Regions from separate parts of the Neobacillus sp. D3-1R genome, predicted to be linked through region 2. Evidence: a T-box and tRNA genes for the amino acid it is inferred to sense, from the RefSeq annotation. Region 2 holds a T-box; the other regions hold tRNA genes.

Region 1 (4,991 bases), 2.3 Mb from region 2:
TGTGATAGCGAGGGAAATATAGTACCGAAGTTCCTGATTCCACGCTGCCAAGAAAAGCCTCTAGCGAGATAAAAGGTGCCCGTACCGCAAACCGACACAGGTAGGCGAGGAGAGAATCCTAAGGTGTGCGAGAGAACTCTCGTTAAGGAACTCGGCAAAATGACCCCGTAACTTCGGGAGAAGGGGTGCTTTTTGGGGTGAATAGCCTCGAAAAGCCGCAGTGAATAGGCCCAGGCGACTGTTTAGCAAAAACACAGGTCTCTGCGAAGCCGTAAGGCGAAGTATAGGGGCTGACGCCTGCCCGGTGCTGGAAGGTTAAGAGGAGGGGTTAGCGCAAGCGAAGCTCTGAATCGAAGCCCCAGTAAACGGCGGCCGTAACTATAACGGTCCTAAGGTAGCGAAATTCCTTGTCGGGTAAGTTCCGACCCGCACGAAAGGCGTAACGATCTGGGCACTGTCTCAACGAGAGACTCGGTGAAATTATAGTACCTGTGAAGATGCAGGTTACCCGCGACAGGACGGAAAGACCCCGTGGAGCTTTACTGTAGCCTGATATTGAATTTTGGTACAGCTTGTACAGGATAGGTAGGAGCCTGAGAAGCCGGAGCGCCAGCTTCGGTGGAGGCGTCGGTGGGATACTACCCTGGCTGTATTGAAATTCTAACCCGCACCCCTCTATCGGGGTGGGAGACAGTGTCAGGTGGGCAGTTTGACTGGGGCGGTCGCCTCCTAAAGAGTAACGGAGGCGCCCAAAGGTTCCCTCAGAATGGTTGGAAATCATTCGTAGAGTGTAAAGGCACAAGGGAGCTTGACTGCGAGACCTACAAGTCGAGCAGGGACGAAAGTCGGGCTTAGTGATCCGGTGGTTCCGCATGGAAGGGCCATCGCTCAACGGATAAAAGCTACCCCGGGGATAACAGGCTTATCTCCCCCAAGAGTCCACATCGACGGGGAGGTTTGGCACCTCGATGTCGGCTCATCGCATCCTGGGGCTGTAGTCGGTCCCAAGGGTTGGGCTGTTCGCCCATTAAAGCGGTACGCGAGCTGGGTTCAGAACGTCGTGAGACAGTTCGGTCCCTATCCGTCGTGGGCGTAGGAAATTTGAGAGGAGCTGTCCTTAGTACGAGAGGACCGGGATGGACGCACCGCTGGTGTACCAGTTGTCTTGCCAAAGGCATCGCTGGGTAGCTATGTGCGGACGGGATAAGTGCTGAAAGCATCTAAGCATGAAGCCCCCCTCAAGATGAGATTTCCCATAGCGTAAGCTAGTAAGAACCCTGAAAGATGATCAGGTTGATAGGTCAGAGGTGGAAGCGCGGTGACGTGTGGAGCTGACTGATACTAATCGTTCGAGGACTTAACCAAAATATTTGGATATCCAAATAAGGCAAACTCGTTTTTACTTCTTCTAATACATTATCTAGTTTTGAGGGAACAAAAAGTTTTAAATTTCCTCTTGAAATTTTTCAGGAAAACATTATAATAAAATAGTGTCACTGAAAAAAGTCTGGTGGCGATGGCGAGAAGGTCACACCCGTTCCCATACCGAACACGGAAGTTAAGCTTCTCAGCGCCGATGGTAGTTGGAGGATTCCTCCTGTGAGAGTAGGACGTCGCCAGGCATAACATTGTTCCGCAGTAGCTCAGTGGTAGAGCATTCGGCTGTTAACCGAACGGTCGTAGGTTCGAGTCCTACCTGCGGAGCCATATTTTTTGGAGAGCTGTCCGAGTGGCCGAAGGAGCACGATTGGAAATCGTGTAGGCGGGTAACCCTGTCTCAAGGGTTCAAATCCCTTGCTCTCCGCCATTATAATATTTAATATGGCCCATTGGTCAAGCGGTTAAGACACCGCCCTTTCACGGCGGTAACACGGGTTCGAATCCCGTATGGGTCACCAATAAATGGAGGATTAGCTCAGCTGGGAGAGCATCTGCCTTACAAGCAGAGGGTCGGCGGTTCGATCCCGTCATCCTCCACCATATTACTCTATGCTATATGAACATAGAAAAGTTAATAAGGTAGATTTAATATTGTCGCGGGGTGGAGCAGCCCGGTAGCTCGTCGGGCTCATAACCCGAAGGTCGCAGGTTCAAATCCTGCCCCCGCAATTAGTTATTTTCAAGCATAGCTTGAAAATAATTTTGGTCCGGTAGTTCAGTTGGTTAGAATGCCTGCCTGTCACGCAGGAGGTCGCGGGTTCGAGTCCCGTCCGGACCGCCATTTATATTTTAATAATTTAATAATAAAACAAATTATGGCTCAGTAGCTCAGTCGGTAGAGCAAAGGACTGAAAATCCTTGTGTCGGCGGTTCGATTCCGTCCTGAGCCACCTTGATTTTTTTCTAAGTGTAAAAGTCTCCTTACATGCCGGTGTAGCTCAATTGGTAGAGCAACTGACTTGTAATCAGTAGGTTGGGGGTTCAAGTCCTCTCGCCGGCACTGTTTAAAATTAAATGGAGGGGTAGCGAAGTGGCTAAACGCGGCGGACTGTAAATCCGCTCCCTTGGGTTCGGCGGTTCGAATCCGTCCCCCTCCACCAAATCTTTTTCGCGATAGCGAAAATAGATATCCTTAAATTGCACTATGGAAAATAAGTAATTTATAATAGGGGTATAGTTTAAAGGTAGAACGAAGGTCTCCAAAACCTTTGGTGTGGGTTCGATTCCTACTACCCCTGCCAAATAATATGGCGGTCGTGGCGAAGTGGTTAACGCACCAGATTGTGGCTCTGGCACTCGGGGGTTCGATTCCCCTCGATCGCCCCATATTTATTTAAAAATATAAAATAATTGGGCTATAGCCAAGCGGTAAGGCATCGCACTTTGACTGCGACATGCGTTGGTTCAAATCCAGCTAGCCCAGCCATTTGCGGAAGTAGTTCAGTGGTAGAACACCACCTTGCCAAGGTGGGGGTCGCGGGTTCGAATCCCGTCTTCCGCTCCAATTATTTTGGCGGCATAGCCAAGTGGTAAGGCAGAGGTCTGCAAAACCTTTACCACCGGTTCGAATCCGGTTGCCGCCTCCATTTCTTAAATGAGTTGGATTGGGGCACTTTTATATTTTGCCGGGGTGGCGGAACTGGCAGACGCACAGGACTTAAAATCCTGCGGTAGGTGACTACCGTACCGGTTCGATTCCGGTCCTCGGCATTACAAAACTATTATTTAACCGCGCCGGTGTGGCGGAATTGGCAGACGCGCACGACTCAAAATCGTGTTCCTCTGGAGTGTCGGTTCGACCCCGACCACCGGTATCATTACATTAGTTAAATAAACTTTTTGAACAACGTTTCTTACACTTTGTAAGAAGCGTTTTTTATTTATCTAAATTACGACTCTTACCTGGTAAACAAGCAAATATAATAGGGTTAGATCTCTGTCATACGTTTAGCCATATACAGTTGCATGGCTAAATGTAAAAAAAGGTGCAGTAAATGGTTGAATTACAAATATGAGTCTTTCTTTCACATGATAATAGAAAAATAAAACCAATACCCTGATTACCCAAGGTATTGACCATTATCACTGAATATTTTCATTATCTTTTAGTCTAAATGAAATACATCACAGCGTGCTTTTAATAGATTTGCTTGTTCTTCTAGGTGGATACTTAGAGCTGCCAAGTTTTGTACAGATGCAGTTTGTTCTTCTATTGAGGCAGCAACTTCTTCAGCACCACTGGCAGTTTCTTGAGAAATTGCACTTATGGATTCAAAAGTTTGTATAACTAAATCTTTATTAGAAATCATGACATCCATTTGATCATGGACATTCTTTATAATTTCATAATTATTCTTAATATCTTTTGTAATCTCATGAAAAACTGTTTCCGTATTATTTACACCTTCTTGTTGAAGTTCAGTAACAGTATGTGTTTCCTCAATTTGTTGAATGGTGACGCCCATTTCTTCTTGCATTTCAAAAATCAACTTTTCTATATCTTGTAAGGATATTCCTGTTTGTTCAGCTAAAGATCTTACTTCTCCTGCTACAACCGCAAATCCCTTACCTGCTTCCCCTGCACGAGCAGCCTCAATTGCCGCATTTAAAGCTAATAAATTGGTTTGATTAGAAATTTGCGAAATGGTATTTATAATTGTACTGATATTTTTAGAGCGATTATCAAGCATGTGAATAGCTTTAACCATCGTATTTATTTTTTCATTTGTTTGTGTAGAATTTGTTCTTAAATGATCAAGAACATGTAAACCTTTTTCCGAAGTATTAATCATTAATTCTGAGTTCTCCATCATATGTTTCATTTGTTGGTCTAAATAATCAAATTGATCGCCTAGATTTTGGATGGATATTAAACATTTTTCAATAAGCTCAGATTGGTTCATTGTTCCAACTGAAATTTCTTGCATGGCTTGAGAAACTTCATCTGAAGTAACAGCGCTTTCATCTGCACTTTGAGATAATATATTAGAGGCTGATTTGACCTGCTTCGAAATAGTTGCGACCTCGACTATAGTCGAATGCAGCTCAGATATCATATGATTAAAGCTGTTTGTAAGAGATCCAATTTCGTCCTTTCTTGTTATAGTTGAACGAATGGTTAAATTCCCATTCTCAATTTCTTTCGCAGTTTTGGAAAGGTCGTTTAATGGTCTCGAAATTTTTCTAGATAAGACGATACTAGCAAGGATACTTAAGATTAATAAAATAATACTAGTAACAGCTAATGGGAATACAATTTTAGATGATTTCTTATTTAAATCTGAAATGTTAATACTGCCAGTGATTGCCCAATGAGTAGTTGGATTTTTTACCACTATCATTGATTTTTCTTCACCTTCATATTTAAAGTTAAAGTTTCCAACAGTCTTTAAATTATGTATCTGTGAAAAGAAGCTTTCATCTTTAATATTAGATCCAATAAGTTTTTTATTGGTATGGTATAAGACTTGTCCGTTTTCATCAATTAAAGACATCTCAGTGGAGCTAGCATCTTCCATGGCTTTTAGGGAAGCTACTAATTGTGTAATGGA
Region 2 (4,991 bases):
AATATTATCAAAATATACATCACATTGCAATAGATTTTCAAAAAAAATCTAAATAACAACATTATCCATTAACGTGTAACTTCAGCTACAAGCTTATTGGCAAAATCAGAAAGTGATACGGTCTCTGAATCTTGTTCTCCATATTTACGAACATTAACAGCTTTATTTTCCACTTCCTTATCCCCAACTACAAGCATGTAAGGGATTTTTTGCATTTGTGCTTCACGGATTTTGTAACCGATTTTTTCATCACGTTGGTCAAGCTCGACACGTAATCCTTTTGATTGAAGCAATTCCTTTACTTCACGAGCATAGTCACCATGAACAGTTGGTGAAACAGGGATCACTTGAACTTGAACAGGTGCTAACCATGCTGGGAAAGCGCCCTTGTATTCTTCGATTAAATAAGCAACAAATCGTTCCATAGTTGATACGACACCACGGTGAATAACAACCGGACGATGCTGTTTTCCATCCTCACCGATATAGCTTAGATCAAAGCGTTCTGGTAATAAGAAATCTAATTGAACGGTTGATAATGTTTCTTCTTTACCAAGGGCTGTTTTTACTTGAACATCAAGCTTTGGACCGTAGAAAGCCGCTTCGCCTTCAGCCTCAAAATAGTTAACACCGATCTCATCCATCGCTTCTTTCAGCATGGATTGAGCCTTATTCCACATTTCATCATCGTCAAAATATTTTTCTGTATCTTGAGGATCACGGTATGATAATCGGAAGGAATAATCGTTAATGTTAAAGTCCTTATACACTTCTAACACTAAATTCACAACACGTTTAAATTCATCTTTAATTTGATCAGGACGAACAAAGATGTGTGCATCATTTAAAGTCATACCACGAACGCGCTGTAACCCTGATAAAGCTCCTGACATTTCATAACGATGCATCGTTCCAAGCTCAGCAATACGAATTGGCAGCTCACGATAACTATGCGGGGCATTCTTGTAAACCATCATATGGTGCGGACAGTTCATTGGACGTAGAACAAGCTGTTCATTATCCATTTCCATTACAGGGAACATATCTTCTTGATAGTGAGCCCAGTGCCCAGAAGTTTTATAAAGATCCACACTACCCATGATTGGAGTGTATACATGGTCATATCCAAGACGAACTTCTTTATCAACAATATATCGTTCAATTGTACGTCTAATGGTTGCACCTTTAGGCAGCCATACAGGTAGACCTTGTCCAACTAATTGATTATTAGTAAATAAGTTTAATTCTTTACCAATTTTACGATGGTCACGTTCCTTAGCTTCTTCCAATAAACGTAGGTGTTCTGCTAAATCCTCTTTCTTAAAGAAGGCAGTTCCATAAATACGTTGAAGCATTTTATTGTCGCTATTACCGCGCCAGTATGCACCTGCAATACTTAGTAGCTTGAATTCCTTTAATTTCCCTGTTGAAGGGACATGGACTCCACGGCAAAGGTCAAGAAATTCACCTTGTTGATAAACCGTAACCGTCTCATTAGCAGGAATGGCTTCAATTAATTCTAATTTATACTCATCATCCATTTCTTTAAAAAGCTGTACAGCTTCGTCTCTAGAAACTTCTTTACGGATAATATCTAAATTCTCATTAATAATTTTAGACATTTCCTTTTCAATTTTCGGTAAATCTTCCGGTGTAATAGATTCCTCAACATCTACATCATAATAAAATCCACCTTCAATAACCGGCCCAACCCCAAGCTTTACTTTAGGATACAAACGTTTTAATGCTTGTGCCATTAAGTGTGCAGAACTATGACGTAAAACCTCTATAGCCTCTGGTTGATCTTGAGTAATAATTTCAATCGCACCATCTTCCATAATCGGACGACGAAGATCATACATTTGACCATTTAATTTAGCGGCGATGGCTTTCTTTTTTAGACCTGAACTAATGGATGCTGCTATATCTTCTGTTGTCGTTCCCATAGGAAACTCCTTAACAGCACCATCTGGAAACGAAACTTTTACAAGCTCACTCATGTTACTACTTCCTCCTTTAAAATTGCGCTATGCGTCAAATAAAATAAAAAAACCCGTCCCTAGGAAAAGGGACGAGTTTAATAAACACGTGGTTCCACCCAAATTTTCACAACTTAAACTAAAAGTCATGACTTTGTATCGATAACGGTTTTTGCCGTCAACCCCTACTATTTCGTTCAAGGTTGAAGTTTAAAGGTGGTAAGTATTCTGATCAAGTTAGGAAGTTTTCAGCCTGGACTTCCCTCTCTAAAAAACTGATTGGTAGAACACCCATGTCCTTATCATTACTTTTTACTATTATCATTAATATGTACAGTATTATAGTTTGTAATGATTAGAAAATCAAGTGTGCTTTTCACCAATTTTCGCTAACCTTCTTCATATCCACTATTTGTGCCTCATAAAATTGTTCAATCGATTTTAGTATAACCCTTTCTTCAAAAATATTTCTAATGGTTCGTACTAAAGGGTCATCTGGATTCTTGGCGTATAAATAAATCGTCCTTGGAGCAATCGATAATAGTGGGGCAATCGTGACAGAATCAACATAAACAGGATGATTGGAGAGTAATTTTCGATCGATCATTTTTGTTAATTCTGCTCTTTTTATTTCTTCAAATTCATCATTAAAGAAAGTTGGTTCTTCATCGTACACTAAATGTAAATATTTGACCTTTTCATGGCGTTTATTAAGAAACTCTCTTAAGGTATGAATAAACATTTGATATTCTTGTTCCATTTTATATTCATCAATAGATAATTCCACATATTTTAATAGTTTCTCCAAAAATTCTCGTAAACGAAACTTCACAAATGCTTCAAAAGAAAAAGCGATATTCGTATCTTGAAGCAGGTCCATCACGGCCATTTTCAACAGCTTCTTTTCTTGACCATCTACAATTAGTTCGGCTAGTTCTTTATTTTCACCGTCAATAATCGAATAAATGATATCAAGGATTGCTTGTTGTTCATCTACATCATCATAATAAAATTGCTCCGCTAAAATTTTGCGGAACCAATCATCACGTTTTGTAATTAAAATAAATTCATAAAATATGTCAATAACATTATTTTGAATGGGTTCCTCTAGTAAATGAACATTTATTTTGATTGCTTGCTTTTCTTCAAATAAAAATACCTTATCACTTAGCTCTGTTTGCTTTTCTAATTTGGAATATAGTTTTCTTGCATCCTCTTTATTTTGGAAGATGATTTCTACCAACCAAATCCCCCCTATTACACCAGCCGATTTTATATTTAGGAATAATCCATATCATTTTTGTAGGAAAATACATTTAAAATAATCGGTACATAAAAATGTTTTCTTTTTAATGTATATGGGGGGCTTGTTTAAATTAGAAGTAGCAATGAGGAAATCTTATCCTAAAAAAAAAGGCAGTTAGCTGTATGCTAACTGCTTTTAGATACGTCGATTAGGACCATCCACTTCAACAGGTTCTGTTAAATAACGTATACGTTCCATTAACCTTCTAGCTTTTATTTTTTCTTCCTCCCCACGTTGGCTATAGGTAAGATGATGTTCTAAACCTTCATAATTAAAATTGGATGTAAAAAAGGTCGGTAGGCTTTCCAGCATACGGAACTGAAGGATAGGACCTAACACTTCATCTCTTAACCAGCTTGACATGGTTTCTGCCCCAATATCATCCAGCATTAAGATAGGTTCCTTCTTTATTGCTTCTATTTTTTGGTTTAACGTGTGGTCACCGATCGAAGCTTTAAATTCCCTAACTAGCTCTGGAAAATAAACAATCATAGAGGAGATGCCTTTCTCCGCTAATTCATTGGCTATGGCTCCAAGCAAATATGATTTACCAACACCAAATTTCCCAAAAAAGAATAATCCTTTTACATTTTGACCAGTAGGGTATCTTTCTACAAATGAAGTTGCCTTATCCACAGCGTCAATCCTTAGAGGGGTGGATTCATCAAGATGAATGTCGGCAAAGGATGCCTTTAGAATATCCTTAGGAACATATAAGCTTTGGATTAGTTTTTCATTTTTCTGGCGTTCGTCATGTAATACTTTTCGAGGACAACGGTGATACTCTATGTCAATTGCTTGTCTATTCAACACCAGTTCAGGCTTATAGCCCTTCATCATATTCACACAGGATTCAAGATTAGCACATTTCTCACATTCTTTACTTTGAGATGAATACTCAAATAACTTCATTAAATTTTTTTCAACAAATTCATTAGACAAGTGTTCCTTGTTTTTACTTATAAATGACTTTATATGAGTGTCCTTAAGAATCTCTTGCTTCATCTGTTCATATCTCTTTTGAAAGTTTTCGTTTAACGAAAGTCTTTTTAATGTATGATTGATTCTTTCCATCTACTATCCCCCTCCCTTACTTTTTATATTTCTTTAATCTTTCTTCTAAGGCACGCTTCTTTTCTGCAACATCTTTATTTATTTCTGCTTTAGGTGCGCTTGATTCTTCTTCATTAAACCAATCAGGAATAAACTCTGTTCGGATAGGTTTTTTATCATTTTGACTTTTTCTCGTTTTCTTTCCATTTGCCCATTCAAGATACTGACGATTTTCCTTTAGAGCAAGGTCCATCGCATCCTCAACGGTCTTAACCCCTTTGCGGGCCCAGTGGCTAGCAATCTTTTCAACATATCCTTTGGTTAACTTCATATCTGTTTTGATTAAAACATAATGAATAAGGACATTCACAACAGCTGGTGTTAACTGCTGATGAAACATGATGTCCTCGACAATTTGCAAATCAGATTTGCTTGGTTCAACTCCACCAGAGATATCCATCAAAAATTGTCTTGGAGATACCGTTTCAAAATATCTTTTTATTTTTTCTTCCTTAGAATTCGGTTCAGTCGTTTGGACCTTTAACAACTCAGGCTGAGTTCGATCAACCAATGCAGGGAGCTTATCTTGATGCTGGAACTGATACCAATCTCTTGCCGCTTTCCTTAGCTCCTCAATATTTATATCCTCATCT
Region 3 (4,991 bases), 1.0 Mb from region 2:
TTATTGCGGGGGCAGGATTTGAACCTGCGACCTTCGGGTTATGAGCCCGACGAGCTACCGGGCTGCTCCACCCCGCGTCGATAATAATATATTTCGCTTTATACATGCACCATTTTAAAATAAATATGGCGGAGGAAGAGGGATTCGAACCCCCGCGCGGTTTAACCCGCCTGTCGGTTTTCAAGACCGATCCCTTCAGCCGGACTTGGGTATTCCTCCGTAATATTAAGGACAGTTATTTTTCTATCGAAAAATATTTGGTGGAGTCTAGGGGGATCGAACCCCTGACCTCCTGCGTGCAAGGCAGGCGCTCTCCCAGCTGAGCTAAGACCCCAGGATAGTTATAATTAAATTAGTGGTCGGGAAGACAGGATTCGAACCTGCGACCCCTTGGTCCCAAACCAAGTGCTCTACCAAGCTGAGCTACTTCCCGTAAATATGGCGCGCCCGAAAGGAGTCGAACCCATAACCTTCTGATCCGTAGTCAGACGCTCTATCCAATTGAGCTACGGGCGCATTTTATTCTCATCTTTTCTTATCTATTAAAAGATTTAAGGAAAGTTCTTTTCGCTATCGCGAAAAAACTTTGGTGCCGAGGACCGGAATCGAACCGGTACGGTAGTCACCTACCGCAGGATTTTAAGTCCTGTGCGTCTGCCAGTTCCGCCACCCCGGCATTTGTTGGAGCGGAAGACGGGATTCGAACCCGCGACCCCCACCTTGGCAAGGTGGTGTTCTACCACTGAACTACTTCCGCGCACATTTTTCGCTATGAAAAAAAACATGGTGCGGGTGAAGGGAGTCGAACCCCCACGCCTTGCGGCGCCAGATCCTAAGTCTGGTGCGTCTGCCAATTCCGCCACACCCGCATATGATAATTTCCTTTACTATCGTAAAAAATCTGGTGAGCCATGAAGGACTCGAACCTTCGACCCTCTGATTAAAAGTCAGATGCTCTACCGACTGAGCTAATGGCTCCAATAAAAAATGCCGGCGAGAGGACTTGAACCCCCAACCTACTGATTACAAGTCAGTTGCTCTACCAATTGAGCTACACCGGCATAATATAAGCTAATCTTCAATATCATAATTTTAAGGAAAGTTCTTTTCGCTCTCGCGAAATTAAGAATAGATCTTTTTACTATCGTAAAAAATCTATGGTGGAGGATGACGGGATCGAACCGCCGACCCTCTGCTTGTAAGGCAGATGCTCTCCCAGCTGAGCTAATCCTCCAAAATAATAAGGAACTTTCTTTTCGCTGTCGCGATTTAATGAAACTTCTTTTCACTATCGTGAAAAAAGATTGGTGACCCATACGGGATTCGAACCCGTGTTACCGCCGTGAAAGGGCGGTGTCTTAACCGCTTGACCAATGGGCCATATTAAACTGTTTATATGGCTCCGCAGGTAGGACTCGAACCTACGACCGTTCGGTTAACAGCCGAATGCTCTACCACTGAGCTACTGCGGAACAATATTATGCCTGGCGACGTCCTACTCTCACAGGAGGAATCCTCCAACTACCATCGGCGCTGAGAAGCTTAACTTCCGTGTTCGGTATGGGAACGGGTGTGACCTTCTCGCCATCGCCACCAGACTATATTTTGTTGAGGTTTTTGTTCCCTCAAAACTAGATAATGTATTAGAAGAAGTAAAAACGAGTTTGCCTAATTTGGATATCCAAATGTTTTGGTTAAGTCCTCGAACGATTAGTATCAGTCAGCTCCACACGTCACCGCGCTTCCACCTCTGACCTATCAACCTGATCATCTTTCAGGGTTCTTACTAGCTTGCGCTATGGGAAATCTCATCTTGAGGGGGGCTTCATGCTTAGATGCTTTCAGCACTTATCCCGTCCGCACATAGCTACCCAGCGATGCCTTTGGCAAGACAACTGGTACACCAGTGGTGCGTCCATCCCGGTCCTCTCGTACTAAGGACAGCTCCTCTCAAATTTCCTACGCCCACGACGGATAGGGACCGAACTGTCTCACGACGTTCTGAACCCAGCTCGCGTACCGCTTTAATGGGCGAACAGCCCAACCCTTGGGACCGACTACAGCCCCAGGATGCGATGAGCCGACATCGAGGTGCCAAACCTCCCCGTCGATGTGGACTCTTGGGGGAGATAAGCCTGTTATCCCCGGGGTAGCTTTTATCCGTTGAGCGATGGCCCTTCCATGCGGAACCACCGGATCACTAAGCCCGACTTTCGTCCCTGCTCGACTTGTAGGTCTCGCAGTCAAGCTCCCTTGTGCCTTTACACTCTACGAATGATTTCCAACCATTCTGAGGGAACCTTTGGGCGCCTCCGTTACTCTTTAGGAGGCGACCGCCCCAGTCAAACTGCCCACCTGACACTGTCTCCCACCCCGATAGAGGGGTGCGGGTTAGAATTTCAATACAGCCAGGGTAGTATCCCACCGACGCCTCCACCGAAGCTGGCGCTCCGGCTTCTCAGGCTCCTACCTATCCTGTACAAGCTGTACCAAAATTCAATATCAGGCTACAGTAAAGCTCCACGGGGTCTTTCCGTCCTGTCGCGGGTAACCTGCATCTTCACAGGTACTATAATTTCACCGAGTCTCTCGTTGAGACAGTGCCCAGATCGTTACGCCTTTCGTGCGGGTCGGAACTTACCCGACAAGGAATTTCGCTACCTTAGGACCGTTATAGTTACGGCCGCCGTTTACTGGGGCTTCGATTCAGAGCTTCGCTTGCGCTAACCCCTCCTCTTAACCTTCCAGCACCGGGCAGGCGTCAGCCCCTATACTTCGCCTTACGGCTTCGCAGAGACCTGTGTTTTTGCTAAACAGTCGCCTGGGCCTATTCACTGCGGCTTTTCGAGGCTATTCACCCCAAAAAGCACCCCTTCTCCCGAAGTTACGGGGTCATTTTGCCGAGTTCCTTAACGAGAGTTCTCTCGCACACCTTAGGATTCTCTCCTCGCCTACCTGTGTCGGTTTGCGGTACGGGCACCTTTTATCTCGCTAGAGGCTTTTCTTGGCAGCGTGGAATCAGGAACTTCGGTACTATATTTCCCTCGCTATCACAGCTCAGCCTTCACGGTAACGGGATTTGCCTCGTTACCAGCCTAACTGCTTAGACGCACATATCCAACAGTGCGCTTACCCTATCCTTCTGCGTCCCCCCATTGCTCAAACGATAAAGAGGTGGTACAGGAATATCAACCTGTTATCCATCGCCTACGCCTTTCGGCCTCGGCTTAGGTCCCGACTAACCCTGAGCGGACGAGCCTTCCTCAGGAAACCTTAGGCATACGGTGGATGGGATTCTCACCCATCTTTCGCTACTCATACCGGCATTCTCACTTCTAAGCGCTCCACCAGTCCTTACGGTCTAGCTTCAACGCCCTTAGAACGCTCTCCTACCACTGACACCATATGGTGTCAATCCACAGCTTCGGTGTTACGTTTAGCCCCGATACATTTTCGGCGCAGAGTCACTCGACCAGTGAGCTATTACGCACTCTTTAAATGGTGGCTGCTTCTAAGCCAACATCCTGGTTGTCTAAGCAACTCCACATCCTTTTCCACTTAACGTAAACTTTGGGACCTTAGCTGGTGGTCTGGGCTGTTTCCCTTTTGACTACGGATCTTATCACTCGCAGTCTGACTCCCACGGATAAGTCTTTGGCATTCGGAGTTTGTCTGAATTCGGTAACCCGATGAGGGCCCCTAGTCCAAACAGTGCTCTACCTCCAAGACTCTTACTACGTGAGGCTAGCCCTAAAGCTATTTCGGAGAGAACCAGCTATCTCCAAGTTCGATTGGAATTTCTCCGCTACCCACACCTCATCCCCGCACTTTTCAACGTGCGTGGGTTCGGGCCTCCATCCAGTGTTACCTGGACTTCACCCTGGACATGGGTAGATCACCTGGTTTCGGGTCTACGACCACATACTCATTCGCCCTATTCAGACTCGCTTTCGCTGCGGCTCCGTCTTATCAACTTAACCTTGCATGTAATCGTAACTCGCCGGTTCATTCTACAAAAGGCACGCTATCACCCATTAACGGGCTCTAACTACTTGTAGGCACACGGTTTCAGGATCTTTTTCACTCCCCTTCCGGGGTGCTTTTCACCTTTCCCTCACGGTACTGGTTCACTATCGGTCACTAGGGAGTATTTAGCCTTGGGAGATGGTCCTCCCTGCTTCCGACCGGATTTCTCGTGTCCGGCCGTACTCAGGATCCACTCAGGAGGGAACGAAGTTTCGACTACAGGGTTTTTACCTTCTCTGACCGATCTTTCCAGATCTGTTCATCTACCCCGTTCCTTTGTAACTCCATGTTGAGTGTCCTACAACCCCAAGAGGCAAGCCTCTTGGTTTGGGCTATGTCCCGTTTCGCTCGCCGCTACTCAGGGAATCGCGTTTGCTTTCTCTTCCTCCGGGTACTTAGATGTTTCAGTTCCCCGGGTATGCCATCAGTACCCTATGTATTCAGGTAAAGATACTACTCCATTACGAGCAGTGGGTTTCCCCATTCGGAAATCTCCGGATCAAAGCTTACTTACAGCTCCCCGGAGCATATCGGCGTTAGTCCCGTCCTTCATCGGCTCCTAGTGCCAAGGCATCCACCGTGCGCCCTTATTAACTTAACCTAAAGGTTAATTCTCTTACTATAAAATAAGAGAGAAACTAAAATGGCAATTACTCGGTTTTTACTTGGTTTCTTCTATACGATTATCTAGTTTTCAAGGAACAAGTAGTAGCTACATAAATAGCTACCGAGAGATTGCTCTCTCAAAACTAAACACCAAACAATTAACACCAAAGATTTAAATGTTTTTTTGTGACCAATAGTCACTTATATTCCTTAGAAAGGAGGTGATCCAGCCGCACCTTCCGATACGGCTACCTTGTTACGACTTCACCCCAATCATCTGTCCCACCTTAGGCGGCTGGCTCCTTACGGTTACCCCACCGACTTCGGGTGTTACAAACTCTCGTGGTGTGACGGGCGGT

Evidence for each region. The T-box of region 2 lies ahead of thrS (threonine--tRNA ligase). A T-box ahead of a tRNA ligase gene usually reads a tRNA of that ligase, here a tRNA-Thr.
Region 1: it has a tRNA-Thr gene. The T-box ahead of thrS (threonine--tRNA ligase) is inferred to sense a tRNA for this amino acid. The anticodon was not compared.
Region 3: it has a tRNA-Thr gene. The T-box ahead of thrS (threonine--tRNA ligase) is inferred to sense a tRNA for this amino acid. The anticodon was not compared.

The regions. Positions count from the first base shown of each region.
Region 1 is NZ_CP197471.1:970,046-975,036, forward strand. Features, by position in the region: rRNA gene ACSBPO_RS04775 (23S ribosomal RNA) at 1-1,365, shown strand, start outside; rRNA gene rrf (5S ribosomal RNA) at 1,507-1,622, shown strand; tRNA gene ACSBPO_RS04785 (tRNA-Asn) at 1,633-1,707, shown strand; tRNA gene ACSBPO_RS04790 (tRNA-Ser) at 1,716-1,807, shown strand; tRNA gene ACSBPO_RS04795 (tRNA-Glu) at 1,824-1,898, shown strand; tRNA gene ACSBPO_RS04800 (tRNA-Val) at 1,905-1,980, shown strand; tRNA gene ACSBPO_RS04805 (tRNA-Met) at 2,036-2,109, shown strand; tRNA gene ACSBPO_RS04810 (tRNA-Asp) at 2,145-2,221, shown strand; tRNA gene ACSBPO_RS04815 (tRNA-Phe) at 2,258-2,330, shown strand; tRNA gene ACSBPO_RS04820 (tRNA-Thr) at 2,368-2,440, shown strand; tRNA gene ACSBPO_RS04825 (tRNA-Tyr) at 2,457-2,540, shown strand; tRNA gene ACSBPO_RS04830 (tRNA-Trp) at 2,608-2,681, shown strand; tRNA gene ACSBPO_RS04835 (tRNA-His) at 2,691-2,766, shown strand; tRNA gene ACSBPO_RS04840 (tRNA-Gln) at 2,792-2,866, shown strand; tRNA gene ACSBPO_RS04845 (tRNA-Gly) at 2,870-2,944, shown strand; tRNA gene ACSBPO_RS04850 (tRNA-Cys) at 2,953-3,026, shown strand; tRNA gene ACSBPO_RS04855 (tRNA-Leu) at 3,065-3,150, shown strand; tRNA gene ACSBPO_RS04860 (tRNA-Leu) at 3,174-3,254, shown strand; gene ACSBPO_RS04865 (methyl-accepting chemotaxis protein) at 3,546-4,991, opposite strand, start outside.
Region 2 is NZ_CP197471.1:3,307,619-3,312,609, forward strand. Features, by position in the region: gene thrS (threonine--tRNA ligase) at 69-2,000, opposite strand; T-box leader at 2,065-2,294, opposite strand; gene ACSBPO_RS17035 (putative sporulation protein YtxC) at 2,356-3,222, opposite strand; gene dnaI (primosomal protein DnaI) at 3,421-4,359, opposite strand; gene ACSBPO_RS17045 (replication initiation and membrane attachment family protein) at 4,376-4,991, opposite strand, start outside.
Region 3 is NZ_CP197471.1:4,340,885-4,345,875, forward strand. Features, by position in the region: tRNA gene ACSBPO_RS21800 (tRNA-Met) at 4-77, opposite strand; tRNA gene ACSBPO_RS21805 (tRNA-Ser) at 127-219, opposite strand; tRNA gene ACSBPO_RS21810 (tRNA-Ala) at 259-334, opposite strand; tRNA gene ACSBPO_RS21815 (tRNA-Pro) at 357-433, opposite strand; tRNA gene ACSBPO_RS21820 (tRNA-Arg) at 440-516, opposite strand; tRNA gene ACSBPO_RS21825 (tRNA-Leu) at 588-676, opposite strand; tRNA gene ACSBPO_RS21830 (tRNA-Gly) at 683-757, opposite strand; tRNA gene ACSBPO_RS21835 (tRNA-Leu) at 785-869, opposite strand; tRNA gene ACSBPO_RS21840 (tRNA-Lys) at 903-978, opposite strand; tRNA gene ACSBPO_RS21845 (tRNA-Thr) at 989-1,061, opposite strand; tRNA gene ACSBPO_RS21850 (tRNA-Val) at 1,159-1,234, opposite strand; tRNA gene ACSBPO_RS21855 (tRNA-Glu) at 1,306-1,380, opposite strand; tRNA gene ACSBPO_RS21860 (tRNA-Asn) at 1,398-1,472, opposite strand; rRNA gene rrf (5S ribosomal RNA) at 1,483-1,598, opposite strand; rRNA gene ACSBPO_RS21870 (23S ribosomal RNA) at 1,691-4,627, opposite strand; rRNA gene ACSBPO_RS21875 (16S ribosomal RNA) at 4,847-4,991, opposite strand, start outside.